DNA from 3 places in the Serratia sp. GW822-FHT06E05 genome. Region 2 is predicted to be linked to each of the others. Evidence: predicted binding sites of a transcription regulator. Region 2 holds the regulator's gene; each other region holds the start of a gene.

What was found. Region 2 encodes Fur, which represses iron uptake genes when iron is present. Its sites were predicted from a motif close to ATAATAATGAGAACNACTATCAA; they were not measured.
Positions count from the first base shown of each region.
Region 1: AC1RKC_RS08765 (siderophore-interacting protein) is a predicted target of Fur. The motif match lies at 1,207-1,229, and genes of this name have one in related genera.
Region 3: AC1RKC_RS01735 (TonB-dependent receptor domain-containing protein) is a predicted target of Fur. The motif match lies at 1,308-1,330, and genes of this name have one in related genera.

Region 1 covers NZ_JBXALM010000002.1:245,291-248,553, reverse strand. The annotation lists gene chaA (sodium-potassium/proton antiporter ChaA) at 1-29, opposite strand, end outside; gene AC1RKC_RS08765 (siderophore-interacting protein) at 344-1,162, opposite strand; gene chaB (putative cation transport regulator ChaB) at 1,292-1,519, shown strand; gene AC1RKC_RS08755 (gamma-glutamylcyclotransferase) at 1,776-2,471, shown strand; gene cbl (HTH-type transcriptional regulator Cbl) at 2,771-3,263, shown strand, end outside.
Region 2 covers NZ_JBXALM010000007.1:46,089-49,351, reverse strand. The annotation lists gene AC1RKC_RS16450 (beta-N-acetylhexosaminidase) at 1-1,423, shown strand, start outside; gene fur (ferric iron uptake transcriptional regulator) at 1,765-2,211, opposite strand; gene fldA (flavodoxin FldA) at 2,531-3,070, opposite strand.
Region 3 covers NZ_JBXALM010000001.1:394,268-397,530, forward strand. The annotation lists gene AC1RKC_RS01735 (TonB-dependent receptor domain-containing protein) at 1-1,176, opposite strand, end outside; gene AC1RKC_RS01740 (serralysin family metalloprotease) at 1,496-2,956, opposite strand.

The DNA.
Region 1 (3,263 bases), on a different contig from region 2:
GATCGGCCAGGATCGTTTTGCGACTTCATTTCGATGGTACTCCTTCTCAAACAGCGTGGTCCCGTCATCGCTGACTGCCGTTAAGGGCAATTATGCGCATCCAGAATGTATTTATATTTAATAATAATAGGATACACCCGCAGGCTTGTGCCGGGGAATGATGTGATGTTGTTTTACTTGTAAAAGCAAAAGCTTGCTTTCTGTGACTAGGTTAACAAAAAAACCGCATTGGATGCGGTTTTATTTACTTACTTTTACGTAGTGAGATGAGTTTTCTTCATTAACGGCACATAAATTGCAGTTTGTAGCTGCGCTGCTTGATTAATAAAGGGGAAAATCACAGTCAATCGTCAATATTGTCCATGATTTCATGCCGTTTATTATGATAACCCTCTTCGTTTAACCCCTCACGCCAGTAAGGTACGGCATAAAGCTGATTACGGTCACATTGGCGCTCGCGGCGCAGGTAACGGCGCAGGTCAACCACCAAACGATCTTCCCCGGCCAGCCAATACTGGATTTTTGTCTCAGGTAGCGGCAATGAGCAAAATTGCGTCACCAACTCGGCGGTTTTTTCGGTGCCGCCGATAATCCAGCTCAGTTCGAAGCCTGCCGGTTTTTTCAGATCGATAACGTCAGCCGCAGTGTCGACGCGGATAAAGGCGTGGCCTTCGCTACGTGCCGGTAACCCTTCCAGCAAGGCCGCCAGCGCGGGCAAGGAGGAAGGATCGCCGGCCAGACAGTAGAAATCGGCCTCTGGCAGCATAGGTTTAGGACCGCCCGGGTTACTGATGCCGATTTTATCGCCTGCTTTGGCCGATCGCGCAAAGTTAACCGCCGGGCCGCTGTGATCGTGAATGGCGAATTCAATGTCGACTTCCGCCAGCTGCGGGCGTACTGCGCGAATCGAATAGGTGCGGACAATCGGACGAACCGCATCGGCCGCCCAGCGAGGGCCGTTTTCGGTCAGCGTCGGCAGGTCCGGCTGCGTCTGGCCTTCGAGCGGCAGGAAAACCTTGATGTGCGCGGCGGCGGCGTTTGCCGGGTAATAACGCAGGTCCGGGGCGGTGAAAGTGATGCGGCGCAGGTGCGGGGTAACATCGCGAATCGCGCTGACAGCAATCAGGTAGGGTGCGCGTGAGCGTGGGGCTTCGGTAGTCACGGGGTTCTCCTTATGTTCATTTGGCGAGGAGTATAACATGCCATGTGATAATGAGAATTGTTTGCTAATTGAGGCGGGCGGGGGTGTCATCTAAGCTTAAGGTTCACTGAATATCTGCGGGAGGAAATGATGCCCTACAACAGCACAAATGCCTTGCCGGACAACGTCAAACACGTGTTGCCGGCCCATGCGCAAGAGATCTATAAGGAAGCTTTTAACAGCGCCTGGGATCAATATAGCGATCCAGATGACCGGCGCGGCGACGATAGCCGAGAGGAAACCGCCCACAAGGTAGCCTGGGCGGCGGTGAAGCAAAGCTACCGCAAAGGTGATGACGACCACTGGCACAAAAAGTAAGGCGCTCCCCGGCGCCTTTGTGCGCCGGTAAATCATGAAATCCGAACCTATTACGCGGGCAATTAATATTATTGCTGCTGAGTACAAATACTTTTTCACTTTAAAGCTCTTTTGAAACTTGATTGCTCACTGAGAAAAGAATAAGGTCATTATTATCGCGGGAAGATTATTGTATTAATATAATTCCGCACTTAATAAATAAGATTGAACAGTGGCGAGGGAGTATGGGCAATCCTATTCCCGGGAGGTTGTTAAGGTGTTAACGCGAGATTTTCTGCAAAATGCGGATTGCAAAACTGCATTCGGCACCATTGAGGAGTCGCTGTTACTGACATCAGAGCAGCGGGCGGCCTCGTTGGATTGTACTTTATCCCGTCGGCCGGATAACAGCCCGGTGTGGGTCTTCGGCTACGGTTCACTGATGTGGAACCCGGTGTTTGAATCCGAAGAGGTGCGGCCGGCCACGCTGCAAGGCTGGCACCGCGCCTTCTGTTTGCGGCTTACCGCCGGGCGCGGCACCCTGCACCAGCCGGGGCGGATGCTGGCGTTAAAAGAGGGCGGCCATACCACCGGTCTTGCGTTTCGCCTGCCGGAAGCCAAGCTACGCGAAGAGCTGGAACTGCTGTGGAAACGCGAAATGGTCACCGGCTGTTATTTGCCGACCTGGTGCGATCTCACCTTGGCAGACGGTGAAGTGGTGACCGCGCTGGTGTTTGTCATGAACCCGCAGCACCCGCTGTTTGAAGAAGATACCAGCCATCAGGTGATAGCCCCCCTGATCGCCAGCGCCAGCGGGCCGCTGGGAACTAACGCCCAGTACCTGTTCTCGCTGGATAACGAGCTGAAAAACCACGGTATGCAGGACGACTGTATTGGCGATTTGGTCAGCTACGTGCAGCAATGGCTGCAGCAAAATACCTCCGGCCCTATCGGCGGAGAGGCAACTGCCTGATCCCGCTCATATGACGCTTTCGATAGGCTCAGCTTGCTGAGCCTTTTTTGTTTATATATCTAATGCCTATATTTAATAACTTTATTTTGCATAAGCATTTAATCCACATTTTCAAAGTGGATATTTATGTTGTTAATTTTAAAGCTATTCGATAATTTAAGATTAAAAAACAGCAAATTTGCAATGGTGAAAAATTCACTTAGCATGAAAATGCATAACTAAAGGTTATTTCTTATTTGTCCCCTCCCGCCAGACTCCGTATCACTGGTGTTAACAATATTGCTCGTCAGGGGGAGTGGATGAACTTTCAACAATTAAAAATTATTCGGGAATCGGCGCGTTGCAACTACAACCTGACCGAGGTGGCCAATACTTTATTTACCTCGCAGTCTGGGGTCAGTCGTCATATTCGGGAACTGGAAGAAGAACTGGGCATTGAGATATTTATCCGCCGCGGCAAGCGTTTATTGGGCATGACCGAACCGGGTAAAGAGCTGTTGGTGGTGGCGGAACGCATCCTGAATGATGCCAATAATATCCGCCGACTGGCGGATGTGTTCAGCAGCAACGACACCGGCCAGCTGCATATTGCGACCACCCATACGCAGGCGCGTTACAGCCTGCCGGGAGTGATTAAGGAGTTTCGTGCGCTGTACCCGCGGGTAAGGGTGGTGCTGAACCAGGGCAGTCCGGAAGAAATCGTCGCGATGCTGGCCTCGGGCGAAGCCGATATCGGCATTGCCAGTGAACGGCTGATGAGCGATGAATCTCTTGCGGCGTTCCCTTACTACC
Region 2 (3,263 bases):
GTATGGTCAGGGTCCGGAGGTTTATGGCGGCTTCTTCTCTCGCCAGGATTACATCGACATTATCAAGTACGCCAAGGCGCGCCAGATTGAAGTGATCCCGGAAATCGATATGCCGGCGCATGCCCGTGCGGCGGTGGTCTCAATGGAAGCGCGCTATAAGAAACTGCATGCCGCCGGTAAAGAACAAGAGGCCAACGAGTTCCGTTTAGTGGATCCAACCGATACCTCTAACACCACCTCGGTGCAGTACTTCAACCGCCAAAGCTATCTCAACCCTTGCCTGGATTCATCCAAACGTTTTGTCGACAAGGTGATCGGCGAGATTGCCCAGATGCATAAAGAGGCCGGGCAGTCGCTGAGTACCTGGCACTTTGGCGGTGACGAGGCGAAAAACATCCGGTTAGGTGCTGGTTATACCGATGTGAACAAGCCGGAAGCCGGCAAAGGCGTCATCGATCAGAGCAAAGAAGACAAGCCATGGGCAAAATCTCAGGTCTGCCAGGCGATGATCAAAGATGGCAAGGTCGCCGATATGGAGCACCAGCCAAGCTACTTCGGAGTAGAAGTCAGCCAATTGGTGAAAGCGCATGGGATCGACAGAATGCAAGCCTGGCAGGATGGCCTGAAAGATGCCAAAAACGCCAAGGCCTTTGCTACCCAGCGTGTCGGGGTTAACTTCTGGGATACGCTGTATTGGGGCGGGTTCGACAGTGCCAATGACTGGGCGAACAAGGGCTACGAACTGATCCTTTCAAACCCGGATTATGTCTACATGGACTTCCCGTATGAGGTGAACCCGGACGAGCGTGGTTACTACTGGGGAACGCGTTTCAGCGATGAACAGAAAATGTTCAGCTTTGCGCCAAACAACCTGCCGCAAAACGCCGAAACCTCGGTTGATCGCGATGGTAATCACTTTACCGCCAAGAGCGACAAGCCCTGGCCGGGGGCTTACGGTATTTCCGCGCAGATGTGGAGCGAAACCCAGCGTACCGACGAGCAAATGGAGTACATGATCTTCCCTCGTTCGCTGTCGGTGGCCGAGCGCGCATGGCACCGGGCAGCGTGGGAGCAGGATTACCGGGCGGGCCGGGAGTATAAAGGCGGCGAAACCCACTTCATCGATACCAAGAAGCTGGACCGCGATTGGCTGCGCTTTGCCAACCTGCTCGGTCAGCGTGAGCTGGCAAAACTGGACAAAGGTGGTGTGAACTATCGGTTGCCGGTGCCAGGCGCCCGAGTGGTGGGAGGCAAGCTGGAAGCCAATATTTCGCTGCCGGGACTGGGCATTGAATATTCCACCGACGGCGGCAAGCAGTGGCAGCGTTACGATGCCAAGGCCAAGCCAAGTGTTAGCGGTGAGGTACTGATCCGTGCAGTCAGCCCGGACGGCAAGCGTTATAGCCGCGCCGAGAAAGTGTAACTCCTGAACAACGGCCCGTCTGTTCGCAGGCGGGCCGTTGTTACTTGACCAGGGCAGCGTCCGGCGTAATCGGACATGAATTCGACTATCGGGTGCGTTTTTTCCGGGATTGCCGGTACCTGTTAATACCGAACCAAGCTCTGTTGCTCATCCGCGTGTCGGCGGGTGGGGGAGTGCTGAGAGTGTAAGTGGGAAGCGAGAGAAGTGCTGTAGAGAAGTGCCGCTGCAATTGTTGTATTTAACGTTGTGAACTTTCCCCGGCCTGTCCGGGGATTTTTTATCCTATTATCGCAGGCACAAAAAAACCGCCGTTAAGGCGGTTCTCAATGCCGGTTAGGACATTATTTTTTGTCGTGCAGGGTGTCGTCTTCGCGGCAGTCACCGGTCTCACAGTGGCCGTACAGGTACAGGCTGTGGTTGGTGAGCTTGATGCCGTGTTGTTTGGCGATATCACGCTGACGCACTTCGATAGACTCATCGCTGAATTCGATCACTTTGCCGCAATCCAGGCAAATCAGGTGATCGTGGTGATGTTGCTGGGTCAATTCGAACACGGACTTGCCGCCTTCGAAGTTGTGACGGGTCACAATGCCGGCATCATCAAATTGGTTCAGTACGCGGTAAACCGTAGCCAGGCCAATTTCTTCGCCCATATCTATCAGTTTTTTGTACAGATCTTCCGCACTGACGTGATGGCATTCCGGATTTTGCAGTACTTCCAGGATTTTGAGTCGCGGAAGCGTGACTTTTAAGCCGGCCTTCTTCAATGCGGTGTTGTTGTCAGTCATGCGGATTCAGTCCTGTTACTATGCTAATCAAGTTGAGGCGTTCTCGCCTTTGGCATCGGTCGGCACAAAGAGTTAATTGCGTCTCATTATAGAACCGGTTGCTCTAAATGGAAACCGCCGGTTGTTAACAAAGCTATAATTGCACAATTGCATGTTATACATGCAACGTCTTGATGAATGGGATAAACCGAAAACTCAGTCTACCTTGATGGTGTGGGAAGTTACAAATCTGTAGCTTCTATTGCAGTAATTTGTACTGCCAATGATGGCCCTGCCGGCACACTATGCACTTTGCAGGGCTTTTGTTCAACCTTTGGCGTTACCCGACGATTTCGGCCAGGCTCAGCTCTTCGACGATTTGTTTTACCCAGCCTTCAACACGTTCGTTGGTCAGCTCAGGTTGGCGATCTTCGTCAATGGCCAGGCCGATGAAATGGCTGTCGTTGGCCAAGCCTTTGGACGCTTCAAAGTGGTAACCCTTGGTTGGCCAGTGGCCTACGATCGCGGCGCCACGCGGTTCAATGATGTCGCGAATGGTACCCATCGCATCACAGAAATACTCTGCGTAGTCTTCCTGATCGCCACAGCCGAACAGCGCAACCAGCTTGCCGTTGAAGTCAATTTCTTCCAGCGTTGGGAAGAAATCGTCCCAGTCGCACTGCGCTTCGCCGTAGTACCAGGTTGGGATACCGAGCAGCAGGATATCGAAAGCTTCCAGATCTTCTTTGCTGCTTTTGGCGATGTCATGAATTTCAGCTACCTCTTTACCAAACTGCTGCTGAAGAATTTTCTGGATCATCTTGGCAATGTTTTCGGTATTGCCAGTGTCGCTGCCAAAGAAAATGCCTACATTAGCCATATCGCGTATAACCTTTAAATTCAATAAATTGCATTCACGATGTTAGCGTTGACTACGATAACACCGATTAAAATGATGCCATGGCAAGAGATTATCTCTTACCGGTAAGTGCGTATCATGCCAGAAATTTACCCCGGGTATTTATCACTTTAATGCGATGCCGGGTGGAATAAAGCGGTGTTGATCGGGCGTC
Region 3 (3,263 bases), on a different contig from region 2:
CTCGGTATCGGTCAACCTTGCATTGAGTCCCCCGCTCAGCGTGTGCCGTCCCCATGTTTTGGCTATCTGGGTTTCAAAACCATAGGTGTTGACGTTGTAGTCGGAGTAAACCCGTTCCATGCTGCCAGTGCTGGTGGGCATATAGGTGTTGTCATGCGCCTGAGTCTGTTGGTAATAGACTTTTGAGGTCAGGGTATCGACAAAATCGTTGTACGGCGTCCATTCATCTTTCAGGCTCACTCCCCAACGGCGCGTATTGCTTTGCTGTTGGGCGGTCCCCAGAATGGCGCTGCCGGCCGAGTTCCAACTGTCGTAATGGGTGTGGTTGGTTTTGTCATAGTAATCCACCGTGCCCGTGAGTTTGTGTTCGTCGTTCGGTTGCCAGATACCGGAGGCCATCAGCGCATTGGTGTGCCAGTTGGCCGGATAGGCCTGGTGGGTGCCGCTGTTATTGCGCGTTTCCTGGCCGTCACGGCGACTGTAAACAAACACCCCGCGCAGTTGTTCATCGCCCGCAGCGGCGGTAATGCCATTGTGCCAGCTGCGATTGGACGAATCGTAATCGCTCTGGTAACCAAAGTAGGTCTGTTTGGTGGGGGAAAGGTACTGATCGGCTGATTTCGGTAAAAACGAAACGGCGCCGCCAATAGAAGTATTACTGCGTTCAATCGAGGTTGCGCCCGATTCGATCTCCACCTGGCCGTACATGTAAGGGTCGATATAGTCCCTGCCGATGCCAAAGGTATTGAGCCCGGCGCGGCTGACGTAGCTGCGTCCGGTGGCATCAGGCTGTGGAATGCCGTCGACGTCCAATCCGACGCGATTGCTCTCCAGGCCACGGATGTTATAACCGGTATACCCGCTGCGATCGAAACCGCTTTTCCCCGATGATGAGCCCCCGCTGACACCGGTGGCACTGATCAAGGGTTCGTAGCGCATAATCGAACCGAAATCATTGCCCCCTTTTTTCTGCATGTCTTGCGCGGTAATTGTGGTGATTGTCCCCGATTTGTTTTCAATAACCGGCGCCACTACCGTTATTTCTTCTTCACTTTGCGTGGTCTTTTCTAATGATATTTTCTTAACTTCCGCATTGGCGTTAAAGGCACTGGCGATTAACGCACCCCATAAGGCGGAATGCCCGATAATTCCCCGACAATTAAAAGTTCTGCACATGTGTTAGCCCTGCATTAATTATTAGTATTCGCTCGCAGTTGCTTCGCCACTCGGGTTTAACCGAGTTAAAGAGATTAAAAGAAATTAATAATGCTAAAATAAAGGTCTTTCTTCGCAGACTCAGTAAATTGATAATAATGACAATGCTTACCATAAGCAACGTCGTTATAACCTTATTAAATACATTGATGAGATACTTCCAAACCGCTTACGAAATCCTTACAAAGCGGCGACGGCAGCCGACGTGGCGAAGAGACGTTATGGGACGCAGGGGAATAAAACCGTAATAAAACGGTGGGCATAGCCCACCGTGACAGAATTAAACAATAAAATCAGTGGCGGTATTTGCCTGGCCTACGATATTCACCAGGAAGTCCGGTGTCGCATGACCACTTATATTCAATGCCAATTCACTAAAATCACTTTGTGAATTATACGTCAACGTGGCCTCACCTGCCTGACCGCTGAAGCTGTCAACGAAATGAATAAAGTCTGTACCGTTATCGCCCTGATTAAAGAAAGAGAGGTCAATCTTGTCGATACCGGTTTCAAAGTCGAGGATCTTATCCGGCGATTTGAACGGTGAATCGCTCACGGCGGAGAAAACAAAAATATCACTGCCGCTGCCACCGGATAACTGATCCTGCCCACCGCCACCGTAAATAACGTCGTTCCCCGCGCCGCCCTGAAGAATATTGGCGGCGTCATTGCCGACAATGACATCATTCCCCGAACCGCCAATGGCGTTTTCGATGACAGCGCCTACGGCGATGGAAATATTGCCCTTCAATCCGCCAACGTCAGAGAACGAGCCTTCGGTCAGATTAATACGCTGGTCTTGCGAGTACCCTGAGAAATCAAGGGTGTCGTTACCGCCCGCATCCCAGACGGAGAAAATCAGTTTCTGGCTGCTGTCCGTCGCGGTGTAGAAATCTCTGCCGGAATTAGAGTTGAATCCATATACCGTGTCACCGGTGCGCGTGGTGGTATTGGCACCATATAAATACTGAATGGCAGCAATATCATCGACCAGCGGAGCCGCGGAATAATAACCGCCGTGATCGCCGCCGGTGACAGATTCATCCCAATAGCTCATCACGCTGAACTGGCGAGTATCTTCGGCGTAGGTAGCCTTGGCATAACTCGGGCTTTGTCCGGCATTGTAAACCCCTGGGTGATCCAACCCCAAAGTGTGCCCCAATTCATGGGTGATGCTCAGGCGGCCATAGTTGCCCAATTCAGGATGTAAATTGGCATAAACACCATCACGGGGATCTGCATAGTCGTAATTAATATTGAACCAGCTTTGACCGTCGGTATTATGCCCGCGATAATCCGTACCTGCGCCGGTAAAAGGTTTAATCGCATAAGCCTGACCGTCGCCCTCATAATTACCAAAGGTAATGTTGGACTTTTGCCCTGGGGCTACCTCGACGAAATTAAGGTTCGCCACATCGGCCCAAGACTGCAGGGAAAGCTTGGCCTGCGCTTTTTGATCGGCGGTAAAGGCGCTAAGGCCGGTGTCTTGGCTGGCAAAGCGACCATTTAAATTGCTCTGATTATAATCCCAATCCGGGAAGGAGTAAGTGACGGTGGCGCCTTGGCCGATGACGTGAGTTCCATTCCAGGTTTGTTCACTGCGCGCTATTTGCTTGCCTGCCGCTGCTATATCAAAAGAAGGCTTATTATTAATGGTTAAACCATTGCCTCTATTATGGTAATTCAGCAAATCATTAACACTATCCCAACCGTTGGTTTTTCCATTTAGGGAATTATCCATATCCATCTCCATTAGGTTAATTCATTTCCGTTATATATAATTCGCTCGCGATATAAAAACCCACTGCAATGTCATCATGCAGCATTTAAAGGCTAGTCTGATTTTCGGATAGCTCAATATATATTGATAAAATATTTTTTTGCGGAGTAAATAGCTTAAAAACACGCAGTGATTAAAGGGGCTTATTTCTTTCGCATGGCATTCCCTCATCCCGGCGAAATCCCCTTTCAATCCTCGCGGGCTCTCTTGCCTTTTGACGGGCCTCTTGCGTTATACTGTATCCCACTTTTTGTAACGAACTCAGATG